Linked DNA regions of Saccharophagus degradans 2-40. The protein of the gene in region 1 interacts with the protein of each later gene in a pairwise test. Links are inferred from orthologs where the notes say so. Each region holds a gene or a part of one and is shown on either strand. Other genes may lie near its edges.

Region 1 (7,282 bases):
CTGTAACTTCGACTTGTGTCTGTAAGCTTAGTTCAGTTGTGGCATTGATGGCCACAGTTACAGGGCTTATCTCACATGGTTTTTACAGCAATTGTAAGCTTGTTGTTATATTGAGTTGGCTAGTCTGAACTAGCTGTGAATAAACGTCAAAATCAATCGTAAATAAACGTGTCTAATACTCTTCCGCAATGTGACCTAACAGTAGATGCTAGAGGCCTCGCTTGCCCTATGCCGTTACTTAAAGCAAAGCAGGCCTTAAATAGATTGAGTGCCGGCCAAACGGTAAAATTAATTGCCTCCGACCCCGGAAGCGAGCGCGACTTTCACGCGTTTGTAAAGCTTTCAGAGCACAGTCTTCTTTATTTTCAAAAGTCTGATAACGAATTAACCTATGTGTTAGAAAAAGGAGAGAGTAAATCGCCATGATTACCGTATTTAAACGTTGGCTCGAACGCTATTTCGCTGACGAAGAAGCTGTTCTGGTGGCAGTGCTATTGGTCGCGAGCGTTATCATTATCGTAACCATGGGCGTGGTGCTTGCTCCTATGATTGCCGCGGTAATTATCGCCTTTTTAATGCAGGGTATTGTGGCTCGGTTAAAAACTTGGGGGGTTAGCCACATTGTTGCGGTAAGTATTGCCTTTCTGATTTTGGCCGGTTCGCTGGTAGTGATGCTTATTTACCTCTTGCCAGCGCTGTGGCAGCAGGTGCTTAACTTGTTTGCAGAGGCTCCGCGCATGTTAAAAGACGGCCAGTCATTACTCTTATTGCTGCCTCAAGAATACCCTGCGCTTATAACCGAGGATCAAGTAAAACAGTTAATGGGCGCTCTGCGAACAGATCTCGCGCAAGCAGGCCAAACGGCGGTTTCTTTTTCGCTGGCCCAGCTGCCTATTATTGTTGCTGCACTTATCTATTTGGTATTGGTGCCTATATTAGTGTTCTTCTTTTTAAAAGATGGCCAGCAAATGCTGGGTTGGGTTGCGAGTGTGTTACCGCGTGAGCGCCCAGTAATGCAAAAGATTTGGCGAGAAATGAACCAACAAATAGCCAACTACGTACGCGGCAAGGTAATTGAAATTGTTATTGTAGGTGGGGTGAGCAGCTTAACGTTTAGCTTGCTAGGTCTGCGATATGCGCTACTTTTAGGTATCGCGGTAGGGTTTTCGGTGCTTGTACCTTATATAGGCGCGGCTATTGTAACGCTGCCTGTGGCGGCTATTGGTTTTTTCCAATTTGGCTGGGGTACAGAATTTTTGTACATCATGATTGCTTACACCATTATCCAAGCATTAGATGGCAACGTGCTTGTGCCGCTATTGTTTTCTGAAGCGGTGAAGATGCATCCGGTTATGATTATCCTTTCCGTGTTGGTTTTTGGCGGTTTCTGGGGCTTTTGGGGTGTGTTTTTTGCAATTCCGCTTGCAACTCTGTGCAAGGCCATTTTAAATGCGTGGCCGACTAAAGGCTCGCCTATTGCGGGTAACGTATAGGGTAACGTTAGTGGCATTGGCAGTTGGTGGTGCGTTCACGTTAATTCGCACCATTTAGCCGCAGGCCGCGCCAATGCTGCACTGCAGCTAAATTGGCGACTGGAAATGTCTTACTCATGTGTGTAGAATCGTGACACCTTAAACTAAGGTCGGTGCAAATAAGTTGTTTTGGTAGAGTGTACAAAGAGACATCGCCAAGGCTACAACACCCGCAACCAAAGGGTTTGCAGGTGAAGAGAACGGGCGCTCGAACCCATTTTCTAAAAGAAGCATGTTTAAAACATGCCATAAATAGCGGTCTGTCATTTAGGCAGTTAAAGTTGGGGAAGCGTAATTGCTTGATGTGCTCACCTTTATCTCATTCTGCTAGTACTAAAGGCTTTGCCCAAATTATTGGGTAATCGGCTTTTATGCTAGAGGAATGCCATAACCGTACATTTCGTTTACGCAGTTTTTGATTAGCAATGTTAGAGGAAAGGTAAAGCATTAAATTAAGTGTGCATTGCGTTAATTACCTGTGTAATCCAGTTATACCCAATAGTAAGTCCAAATATTCAGACTCAAAGCCAGTAGCACTGAGCTTTGGGTCACGAGATAAATTTATTTCAACCTGCGGAATTAACCGCAGCATGATTTAGGAGGCTTTAATGCTTGAGGATATCGATGCTCTCGAAACACAGGAATGGCTAGATGCTCTAGCGTCAGTTATTAAGTACAGTGGTTCGGAGCGCGCGTCATTTCTTTTGTCTCAGCTAGCCAACACTGCGACTAAAACCGGTGTAAGACTACCCTCGGCTATCACCACTCCCTACGCCAACACTATTGCAGCTAAAGACGAAGCGCGTTCTCCAGGTGATGCTCACCTAGAGCGTAAAATTCGTTCTTTGGTACGTTGGAACGCTATGGCGATGGTTATGCGTGCTAACGACAACGACGAAGGCTTGGGTGGACACATTTCCTCCTTCTCATCATCTGCGACTTTGTATGAAGTAGGTTTTAACCACTTCTTCCGCGGTGACGACGGTGATCAGCGCGGCGATTTGATTTACTTCCAGGGCCACATTTCCCCTGGTATTTATGCGCGTTCTTACTTAGAAGGGCGTTTGTCGGAAGAGCAACTAGATAACTTCCGTCGCGAAGTAGATGGCAATGGTTTGTCTTCTTACCCGCACCCTTGGTTGATGCCGGACTACTGGCAGTTCCCAACTGTATCTATGGGCTTGGGCCCAATCTCTGCTATTTATCAAGCACACTTCATGCGCTACATGTCTGCCCGTCAAATGTGCGAGCGTGGCGATCGTAAAGTGTGGGCATTCTTAGGTGACGGTGAGTGTGATGAGCCAGAAACCTTAGGTGCTATTTCGCTTGCAGGCCGCGAGCAATTAGAAAACCTTATTTTTGTTATCAACTGTAACCTACAGCGCTTAGATGGCCCTGTTCGCGGTAACGGTAAAGTGATGCAGGAATTGGAAGGTATCTTCCGCGGCGCAGGCTGGAACGTAATTAAAGTTGTTTGGGGTGCAGGCTGGGATAAACTCCTAGAAAAAGACACCACAGGCTTACTGCAAAAACGTATGGACGAAGTGGTTGATGGCGAGTTGCAAAACTACAAAGCCAACGGCGGTGCCTATACCCGTAAGCACTTCTTCGGTAAGTACCCAGAGTTGTTAAAGCTTGTTGAAGATATGTCTGATGACGAAATCTTCGCTTTGGCTCGTGGTGGTCACGACCCACAAAAAGTTTACGCAGCATATAGCGAAGCCGTTAACCACAAGTCCCAGCCAACTGTTATTTTGGCTCAAACGGTTAAAGGTTACGGCTTGGGTGCAGCTGGCGAATCTGCCAACATCACTCATTCTGTTAAAAAGCTAGATATCGAAAGCTTGAAGAAATTCCGCGATCGTTTCGGTATTCCTGTTTCTGACGAAGATCTTAAGAGCGTTCCTTACTACCGTCCATCACCCGATTCACCTGAAATGGTTTACATGCAAGAGCGTCGTAACGCGTTAAACGGTTACTTGCCTGCGCGTGTAAACGACTTCGAAGCGCTAACTATTCCTGAGTTGGATAAGTTTAAAGCGTTGTTGAAATCTAGCGGTGAGCGCGAAATTTCTTCCACTATGGCGTTTGTGCGTTTTATCTCTACCTTGGTTAAAGATAAAAACATGGGTGCGAACGTTGTACCTATCGTGCCAGACGAAGCGCGTACTTTTGGTATGGAAGGTATGTTCCGTCAGTTGGGTATTTACTCTTCTGAAGGTCAAAAATATACCCCGCATGATCACGATCAGATCATGTACTACAAGGAAGACAAAAAAGGTCAAATCCTTGAAGAAGGTATTAATGAGGCGGGCGCTATGTCTGCTTGGATTGCGGCTGCAACTGCTTACAGTACTTACCGCAAGCCAATGGTACCGTTCTACATTTACTACTCTATGTTCGGTTTCCAACGTATTGGTGACTTGGCATGGTTGGCGGGTGATATTCAAGCGCGCGGTTTCTTGGTAGGTGCAACTTCTGGTCGTACCACGCTGAACGGCGAAGGCTTGCAGCATCAGGATGGTCACAGCCACTTAATGGCTAACACCATTCCTAACTGTCGCACCTACGACCCAACTTACAGCTATGAGCTAGCTGTAATTATTCGCGATGGTTTACAGCGCATGTATGGAGACAAAGAAAATGTCTTCTATTACATCACCACCATGAACGAAAACTACCAGCACCCAGATATGCCTTTAGGTGCAGAAGAAGGCATTATTCGCGGTATCTACAAGCTGAAAGATGGCAAAAAAGCCGCTAAGAAGAAGCGTGTTCAGCTTATGGGTGCAGGCTCTATTTTACGTGAAGTTGAAGCGGCAGCAGAATTGTTGCGCGACGACTGGGGTGTTGAGTCTGACATTTGGAGCGTAACAAGCGTTAACGAATTGGCGCGCGATGGTCAAAAAGCGCAGCGCCATAATTTGTTGAACCCAGAAGCTGCTCTACGTAAGCCTTACATTACCGAAGTACTAGAAGCAGCAGAAGGCCCGTTCATTATCTCTACTGATTACATGAAGAGCTATTCTGAGCAATTGCGTGCTTATATTCCTGGTACTTACACCGTATTGGGTACAGACGGTTTTGGTCGCTCTGATACTCGCGCGAAATTGCGCGGTTTCTTCGAAGTGGATCGTTACTACGTAACTGTTGCTGCACTTAAGTCGCTTGCTGACGAAGGTAAAGTACCAGCTAAAGATGTAACTGCCGCATTGAAGAAATACGGTATCGATTCTGACAAACCAGATCCAATGACCGTCTAATTAAGGAGAGTTGTTAGTGGCTAAGCAAATTATCAACGTCCCAGATATTGGTGGGGCGGACAACGTAGATATTATTGAGATATGTGTTGCTGTAGGCGATACCGTTTCTGCTGAAGACTCTTTGCTTGTTTTAGAATCAGATAAGGCCTCTATGGAAGTGCCTTCGCCTGTTTCTGGTAAAGTGGTTGGCATTCTTGTTAAAGAGGGCGGTAAAGTTTCTGAAGGCGATGCCATATTTGAAATTGAAGCAGAGGGCGCAGCTGATGCGCCTGCTGCTGAACCGGCAGCCGCTCCTGCGGCGGCGCCAGCCCCAGAGGCGGCTGCACCTGCAGCATCTTCTGAGCAGTTGGTGAAGGTTCCAGATATTGGTGGTTCCGAAAACGTTGAAGTGATCGAGTTATGTGTTGCTGTGGGCGATGAGGTTGCCGAAGGCGATTCCATTATCGTGCTAGAAAGCGACAAGGCTTCAATGGAAGTGCCTGCGCCAGCAAGCGGTAAAGTGGTTAGCTTTGCTATCAAAGAAGGCGATAAGCTTTCTGAAGGCGACGATATTCTTGTGTTAGAAGTAAGTGGTGGCGCAGCTGCACCAGCTGCCGCTCCTGCTGAGTCTGCTCCTGTAGCCGCGGCCCCTGCACCTGCACCTGCTGCAAGTGGCGGTGTGACCGATGTAAATGTTCCTGACATTGGCGGCTCAGAAAACGTTGAAGTTATCGAAGTTTGCGTTGCAGAAGGCGATGAAATTAGCGAAGGCGACTCCATTGTTGTGTTGGAAAGCGATAAAGCATCCATGGAGATCCCATCACCTGCTAGCGGTAAAGTTGTAAGCATTACCGTTAAAGAAGGCGATAAAGTATCTGAAGGTGCGGCACTGCTTAAATTAGAAATTGTTGGTGCTGCCCCTGCTGCAGCTCCTGCGCCTGCTGCGGCACCCGCAGCGCCACAAGCGCCTGCTAAGCCTGTTGAGCAGCCAGTGAAGACCACGCAAGAGTTACACCCTGCGGAAGTGTCTGCCACTACTGGTGAAGTGTATGCCGGCCCTGCAGTACGCAAGTTAGCGCGTCAGTTAGGTGTAAACCTTTCAGAAGTGAAGCCAACCGGCCCTCGTAAGCGTCATACTAAAGACGATGTACGCGAGTTTGTTAAAACTGTAATGAAGCAACGCAGCACTGGCGGCGCAGCAGTTACAGGTGGTTCGGGTATTCCTGCAGTACCAGCAGTAGATTTTTCTCAGTTCGGCGAGATCGAAATGCAGAAAATGAGCAAAATCAAAAAGGTTACCGCTGCTGCAATGGTTCGCAACTGGTTGAACGTGCCACACGTTACTCAGTTCGACGATGCTGATATTACCGAGCTTGAAGCATTCCGTAAGAACATGAAAGCAGAAGCCGAAGCGGCAGGTGTGAAGTTAACACCATTACCGTTCCTGCTAAAAGCTTGTGCGGCAGCGCTTAAAGCGGAGCCTAGCTTTAATGTTTCTATGCACCCAGACGGCGAGCATATTGTGCAGAAGAAATACATCCACATTGGTATGGCTGTAGATACGCCAAACGGTTTGGTTGTACCTGTTATTCGCGACGTAGACAAAAAAGGTTTGTTCGAACTTGCGGCTGAAACAGTAGCTTTAGCTAAGAAAGCGCGCGATGGTAAGTTGATGCCTAAAGATATGCAGGGCGGATGTTTTACTATTTCTAGCCTTGGCCCAATTGGCGGTACTGGTTTTACCCCAATTGTGAACGCGCCTGAAGTTGCTATTTTGGGTGTTTCTAAAGCGGATATTAAACCGCGTTGGAACGGTAAAGAGTTTGAGCCTCGTCAGATGTTGCCTTTGTGCTTATCTTACGATCACCGTGCAATTAACGGTGGTGATGCAGGTCGCTTCTTTACGTTCTTATCTGCAGTATTGTCTGATGTGCGTCGCTTACTCCTTTAAGCGCCACATCCAGATTAAATAAAGCGGGCTACGGCCCGCTTTTTCGTTCCCTTTCATTATTAATCGCAACTTATTGCTAATGCGCATTGGCAATATTTAACATTTCGTGGTTTTTCTATGTTTGTTCATTATCTTGTTATCGCTCTTGTTGTTCTTGCTATGTTAAGTATTGTTCTTGAAGAATGGATACACATTAACAAAGCAAAAACCACTTTGTTTTTTGGTTGTACGGCGTGGGTGGTTTTATTTATGCATGCGCACGCAGGTGCGGAAACGGCAGAGCTGCAAGAAAGTTTGAACGAAAACCTGCTAGAGATTGCGACTCTCTGGTTATTTTTAATGGCCACTATGACTTTTGTTGCCTATTTGAATGCTAGAGGGTTTGTGCAGAATGTTGTTCAAAGGGTGTTTCCCAGTGAGCTGAGTTTACGCAAGTTAGTGCTATTGGTTGGCAGTTTCGCTTTATTGCTTTCCATGATTTGTGACAACGTAACCGCAACGTTGGTAAGTATTGGGTTGGTGCAGGCCTTTAAGTTAAGCGTGCAAGACCGTCTTAA
Region 2 (6,987 bases), 2.1 Mb from region 1 along the record:
GATTGACGGTGAGTTTCGTCGAGAAGACGATTAAATTCCTATAAAAATTATTCATCTAGGTGTTGAAATCCAAATTTCCATACCCATCTTGGTGAGCACAAGCTTTTAATGTGGTTGCCCCGCTTGTCGGGTTGGCCGCAAACATAAACCAGTTTCCCGGTATTCGGGATCATTCAGTGTGATAAACGCTAATTGGAGAAGAAAGTCGATGAAAATTCGTCCTTTACATGATCGTGTTGTGGTTCGCCGCAAAGAAGAAGAGGCTACTACTGCATCTGGTATTGTTTTACCTGGTTCTGCTAAAGAAAAGCCAAACCAAGGTGAAGTAATTGCCATCGGTTCTGGCCGAGTGTTGGATAGTGGTGATGTGCGTCCATTGGACGTAAAAGTGGGTGACGTTGTGGTATTCGGCAAGTACGCCGGTAGCGACACTATCGAAGTAGATGGTGAAGAGCTGGTAATTCTTAGCGAATCCGACATTAAAGCGATTGTGGAATAAGCCGCATTTCCGCCCCTAAACATCATTTGTTAAACGTCTTTTAAGGAGCCTTAATCATGGCGAAAATTGTAAAGTTTGGTGACGAAGCCCGTCAAAAAATGTTGGCTGGTGTAAATGTCTTGGCCGACGCTGTAAAAACTACCTTAGGCCCTAAAGGTCGCAACGTAGTATTAGATAAGTCTTTTGGTGCACCGACTGTAACTAAAGATGGTGTATCTGTTGCGAAAGAAATCGAATTAGAAGATAAATTCGAAAATATGGGCGCACAAATGGTTAAAGAAGTAGCCTCTAAAGCGTCTGACGATGCTGGTGACGGTACTACTACTGCAACCGTATTGGCTCAAGCCATTGTTAACGAAGGCCTAAAGTCCGTTGCTGCTGGCATGAACCCAATGGATTTAAAGCGCGGTATCGACAAAGCTGTTAACGCTGCTGTTGCTCACATCAAATCTATCGCGCAACCATGTGAAGATGGCAAGTCAATCGCTCAGGTTGGTACTATCTCTGCAAACAGCGATTCTCACGTTGGCGACATCATTGCAGAAGCAATGGCCAAAGTGGGTAAAGAAGGCGTTATTACTGTAGAAGAAGGTAGCGGCTTAGAGAACGAATTGGACGTAGTAGAAGGTATGCAGTTTGACCGCGGTTACCTTTCTCCTTACTTCATCAACAACCAAGAAAGCATGAGCGTTGAAATTGAACAGCCATACATTCTGCTTGTTGATAAAAAAATCTCTAACATTCGCGAATTGTTACCAGTATTAGAAGCTGTTGCTAAGTCTGGCAAGCCATTGGTTATTGTTGCTGAAGACGTAGAAGGCGAAGCATTAGCTACTTTGGTTGTAAACAACATGCGCGGTATTGTTAAAGTGACTGCGTGTAAAGCACCTGGTTTTGGCGACCGTCGCAAAGCGATGTTGCAAGATATTGCAATCTTAACTGGTGGTACCGTAATTTCTGAAGAAGTGGGCTTAGATCTAGAAAGCGCTACTTTGGAGCACTTAGGTTCTGCTAAGCGTGTAACCATGACCAAAGAAAACAGCACTATCGTTGATGGCGCAGGCGTTGCTGCAGATATCGAATCTCGTGTTGCTCAAATTCGCGCGCAAATCGAAGAAACTTCTTCTGATTACGATCGTGAAAAACTTCAAGAGCGTGTTGCTAAGCTTGCTGGCGGTGTTGCCGTTATTAAAGTTGGCGCCATGACCGAAGTTGAAATGAAAGAGAAAAAAGCACGCGTAGAAGATGCGTTACACGCAACACGCGCTGCGGTTGAAGAGGGTGTTGTACCTGGAGGCGGTACTGCGCTTATCCGTGCAGCAGCGGCAATTGCCGACCTTAAAGGCGACAACGAAGACCAGAACGCTGGTATTGGTATTGCTATCCGTGCTCTTGAAGCGCCATTGCGTCAAATCGTTTCTAACGCTGGCGGCGAAGCGTCTGTTGTTGCAGATAAAGTTAAAAACGGCGAAGGCAACTTCGGCTTTAACGCGGCATCTGGCGAATACGGCGATATGCTTGAGTTTGGTATTCTTGACCCAGCTAAAGTTTCGCGCACTGCCATTCAAGCTGCAGGCTCAATTGCCGGCTTGATGATCACCACCGAAGCAATGATTGCTGACAAGCCTTCTGAAGGCGGCGCTGCTGCACCAGACATGGGTGGCATGGGTGGAATGGGCGGCATGGGCGGCATGATGTAAGCCAGCCTTTCCGCTGTTTGTGCTAACGTTTAGTTAGTTAAAAAGAGCGGCTATTAGCCGCTCTTTTTTTTGTGTTTTAATCGAATGCGCGCATTTAATTTGTTATTTTTAAAATCAGCATTCGAATAATAGGTCTATACCGGTGTATTATTTACGGCTTGTACACCTCTTTGTCACTCATTAATGTAAAAGGAAACCGACATGGCTTTTGAACTTCCTGCATTGCCTTATGCAAAAGACGCTCTAGCTCCACACATTTCCGAAGAAACTTTAGAGTTTCACTACGGCAAACATCATCAAACCTACGTAGATAAGCTAAACGGTTTGGTGCCAGGCTCAGAATTTGAAGGCAAAACCTTAGAAGAAATTATCAAAACTTCTTCTGGTGGTGTATTTAATAACGCTGCACAAATTTGGAACCACACCTTTTACTGGAACTGCTTAAGCCCTAACGGCGGCGGCGAAGCGACTGGCGCAGTTGGTGAAGCAATTGTTGCTGCTTTTGGTTCTTTCGAAAAGTTTAAAGAAGAGTTCACTAACTCTGCAATTAACAACTTTGGTTCTGCATGGACGTGGTTGGTGAAAAAAGCAGATGGCACTGTTGCTATTGTAAACACCTCTAACGCCGCTACGCCATTAACTGATAGCAGTGTTACGCCACTGTTGACTGTTGATGTTTGGGAGCACGCTTACTACATCGATTACCGCAACAGCCGTCCTAACTACTTAGGTGCGTTCTGGAAATTGGTTAACTGGGACTTTGCTAACCAAAACTTCGCATAAGTCGATATCGCTATTAAAGCAATCAACGGCACAAAAACCCGCCTTTGCCCTGTGCATGGCGGGTTTTTTTATGGCTATTGCTTTAAAAGCGCGGGCTGTGCTGGTATAAACGTTGGGCAATAACTGGCGCCAAAAGACACTGAGTCCAATTTGTGCGTACATAAAAATATAAGGGGTGAAAAATGGAAACTATGGCGATTGTCGATTTCCTATTTAGATGGGCACACGTACTTTTCGGTGTAACTTGGATAGGTATGCTGTACTACTTTAACTTTGTGCAGGCTGAGTATTTTAAACAAGCGGAACCTGCAGCGCTGGCTGATGCCAAAGCAAAACTGGCCCCGCGCGCATTGTGGTGGTTTCGCTGGGGGGCAATGTTCACTTTTATTACGGGTGTATTGCTGTATGGCGGTGTACATCACAATAGCGCTCTGAATGATTACATCATTTTGGGTGCAACTATGGGCACCCTTATGTTTCTGAATGTATGGCTTATTATCTGGCCTGCTCAGAAGGTTGTTTTAGGTTTAGCCGAAGGTGATGCAAGTGTGGCTGCGCCAAAAGCAGCGTTAGCTTCTCGCACCAACACGCTCTTTTCTGCCCCCATGTTGTTTTGTATGTTGGGCTCGCCACACCTTGGTTACAGTGCAGATCATCTTGTAGCCGTAAATGGCGGTGGGTTAGGTTTGTGGTTGGCTATTGGTTTGATTGGCTTACTGCAGCTTAACGGTATGTTTGGTAAAGCTGGGCCTATCGCTACCATTCGTGGTGTTATTCACATGAGTTTAGCGCTAGCTGCAGTATGCTTCTGTCTTATTCTATTTCTTTAACAGCGTAGGTAAGTATGACTAACGATAGAAAAGAACCCACTATGTCTGCCATTCGACCAGAGCAGGATGAAATTTCTGCGCGGCAGCGCCAGCAGCCAACCGCAGGCAGAAAGCCAGCCGTTGGTACGCCTGTCTCGTCGCGTCCGGTAGTGGTTAAATCTAAACTGGCACCGTTTGCTTTACTGCTAGCAATAACCGCATTGGGGCTAGCTGGGTTTGTCTATTGGCAGTTTATGCTTACCCAGCAAAGCCTAAAATTGGCCGAAGAGCGCATAGTCGACTTAGAAGGCCAGTTGGCTCTCACTGGTGATGAATCCAATGCGTCCATGGCCGCTATGCAAGCTAAGCTTAAGTGGGCGGATTCAGAAATTAGAAAGCTTTGGGGCGTATCTTACGATACTAACCGCAAAAAAATTGAAGCCAGCGAAAGCGCTATTGAAGCCCTAGAAAAGAAAACCGGCGGCATACAGGGTAAAGTGGATAAGGCTTTAAAGGCATCCTCAACAGAGCTAAAAGTATTAAGCGATGTAGTGGATGCTCAGCAGGCCGCGTTTGCCAGCGTAGATAAGCAACAAGGTAACCTGCAAACGCAAATGCAGGCACTTATTGATCGGTTGAATTTGATGGAATCTGAGCAAAAGCAAACTGCCAAGCGCACCAAGTCGAACGAGCAAGCTATAGAAGCGATTGACGCCTTTCGTGTAAGTGTTAACCGCGATTTGCTGCAATTAAAAAGTGGTGGCACATCAACAACGCCGTAACCGCCCGTTAGTTCTACCCCGCCCTATAATAGGGCGGGTATCCTTCGAACACCCCTTTCCCACAAAGTTTTACCTATAAAACCTCGCAAAGCCTGCAGAAAGTGATTTGTGCGTGTAAAATATTGGCACGCCGAAATTAATTGGATGAGAAAATGACTACAGTAATTCGCCAAGAAGACATCATCGCCAGTGTCGAAGATGCGCTTCAATTTATATCCTACTATCACCCCAAAGATTTTATTGATGCGGTTTACGAAGCGTATCAAAAAGAAGAAAGCCCAGCCGCAAAAGATGCGATGGCTCAAATTCTTATCAACTCCCGCATGTGTGCCGAAGGCCACCGCCCAATTTGCCAAGATACCGGTATCGTAACTGCATTTGTTAACGTGGGTATGGATGTACGCGTAGAAGGCGATATGAGCTTTGACGATATTATTAATGAAGGTGTGCGCCGCGGTTACGGTTTAGCATCAAACGTTTTACGTGCGTCTATTTTGGATGATCCAGACGGTGCGCGTAAAAACACCGGCGACAACACGCCTGCGGTAATCCACTACAAAATGGTGCCAGGCAACACTATTGATATTCACGTCGCTGCTAAAGGTGGTGGCTCTGAGGCTAAGTCTAAATTTGCCATGCTCAACCCATCCGACTCCGTTGTAGATTGGGTGTTAAAAATGGTGCCTACAATGGGCGCTGGCTGGTGCCCGCCGGGTATGTTGGGTATAGGTATTGGCGGTACTGCCGAAAAAGCCATGCTGTTGGCGAAAGAGTCTTTGCTAGACCCCATCGATATTCAAGATTTACGCGAGCGTGGCGCATCTAACCGTGCTGAAGAGTTGCGTTTAGAGCTTGTGGACAAAGTTAACGCGTTGGGCATTGGCGCTCAAGGCTTGGGTGGTTTAACAACGGTATTAGATATTAAAGTTAAAGACTACCCGTCACACGCGGCAAACAAAGCTGTAGCCATCATTCCAAACTGCGCAGCAACGCGCCATGCGCACTTTGTGCTAGATGGTTCTGGCCCTGCTTTGCAAACGCCCCCAAGCTTAGACGATTGGCCGGAAGTAACATGGGAGGTGGGCGACAGCGTGCGCCGTGTAAACCTCGACGAAGTTAAAAAAGACGACCTACTCGATTGGAAGCCCGGCGAAACAGTCTTACTTTCCGGTAAGTTGCTTACAGGCCGCGATGCCGCCCATAAGCGCTTGGTGGATATGATCAACAAAGGCGAACCCATGCCGGTTGATTTTACTAACCGCTTTATCTACTACGTTGGCCCTGTAGACCCTGTTGGCGATGAGGTTGTTGGCCCTGCTGGCCCAACAACAGCTACACGCATGGATAAGTTTACGGCAACCGTGTTGGAAAAAACCGGTCTTATCGGCATGGTGGGTAAAGCCGAGCGCGGCCCAGCAGGTATAGAGGCTATTCGCAATAACAAAGCGGTATACCTTATGGCCGTAGGTGGCGCTGCTTACCTTGTATCTAAGGCGATTGTAGCTTCTAAGGTATTGGCGTTCGAAGATTTGGGAATGGAAGCCATTTACGAGTTCGAAGTAAAAGATATGCCTGTAACTGTGGCCGTCGATACCAATGGTGAAGCTGTGCACGAGACTGGCCCTAAAATTTGGAAGGCTAAAATTGAAGAGCAAGCTTTAAGTATCAAATAGTTTTCTAATTCCACGAATGCGGCTTGATTGGTCAGGCCGCTTTTCCCTCTCTGGCTGTAAGCAGCTCTATCTCCTGTTATATCCCTTTAAATACCCCCATTTTAAAACACTCGTTTAGGGGTAGTGGCTTGTCGCTTAGACTAGTTTTTTGACCGAAAACCCCTTAAAGCCCCACTTTTGAGCAATTATTTAGCGCACTCTCGTCTGTTTTGGCGTCTTCCTACTATAACTTTTCAATAATAAACCAGTGTTTTAATCACAAATTGTCATATCGCTAATTGGTATTCCATAATGTGTTGATTGGTCTGCCACTATGTGAGAGTATTGGTCAGAACAATTACAAAGCTTTGCACTAATAATATCCAAGTGGGGTAATAATAATGAATAACCTAAAGGTTAAGCCGCTGGCTCTTGCCATTGCTCTGGGCTTGTCTCCTTCGGCACTAGTTTATGCGCAGTCCGATAGCTCGGCAGACGCGCAGCTAGAAGAAGTGATTGTGACCGGTGTTAAAGCCGCGGATCTAAACGCCCGAGAAGCAGAGCGCAGTAAAGACGCGTTCAGCTCGATTATCTCTCAAGATGACGCCGGCAACTTCGCCGACCAAAACGTTGCAGAATCGCTACAGCGTTTGCCCGGTATTACCTTGCAAAAAAGTGAAGGTGAAGGGCGCTACGTAAACGTACGTGGTTTGGGGGCAGATTTCGTATCGGTCACCATGAACGGTTCTGAATTGGCATCAG

The links.
Region 2: the proteins of aceE (region 1) and groL interact in binary tests that used the Escherichia coli proteins (3 or more experiments, as listed by UniProt). The link is inferred for Saccharophagus degradans 2-40 from one-to-one orthologs.

Annotation. Positions count from the first base shown.
Region 1 is NC_007912.1:3,262,675-3,269,956, reverse strand. What follows is about bases 1,826-4,995. They hold aceE (pyruvate dehydrogenase (acetyl-transferring), homodimeric type), read left to right. Parts: upstream 1,826-2,140; coding sequence 2,141-4,795; downstream 4,796-4,995. Other genes in these bases: aceF (pyruvate dehydrogenase complex dihydrolipoyllysine-residue acetyltransferase), read left to right, coding at 4,812-4,995. Also shown: SDE_RS13495 (sulfurtransferase TusA family protein), read left to right, coding at 169-426; SDE_RS13490 (AI-2E family transporter), read left to right, coding at 423-1,493; more of aceF, read left to right, coding at 4,996-6,725; sodium:proton antiporter NhaD, read left to right, coding at 6,843-7,282. UniProt on the Escherichia coli protein: Component of the pyruvate dehydrogenase (PDH) complex, that catalyzes the overall conversion of pyruvate to acetyl-CoA and CO(2).
Region 2 is NC_007912.1:1,141,388-1,148,374, forward strand. What follows is about bases 1-2,875. They hold groL (chaperonin GroEL), read left to right. Parts: upstream 1-552; coding sequence 553-2,199; downstream 2,200-2,875. Other genes in these bases: SDE_RS04645 (FxsA family protein), read left to right, coding at 1-34; SDE_RS04650 (co-chaperone GroES), read left to right, coding at 209-499; sodB (superoxide dismutase [Fe]), read left to right, coding at 2,401-2,875. Also shown: more of sodB, read left to right, coding at 2,876-2,982; SDE_RS04665 (urate hydroxylase PuuD), read left to right, coding at 3,165-3,812; SDE_RS04670 (hypothetical protein), read left to right, coding at 3,827-4,573; SDE_RS04675 (fumarate hydratase), read left to right, coding at 4,726-6,246; SDE_RS04680 (TonB-dependent receptor), read left to right, coding at 6,627-6,987.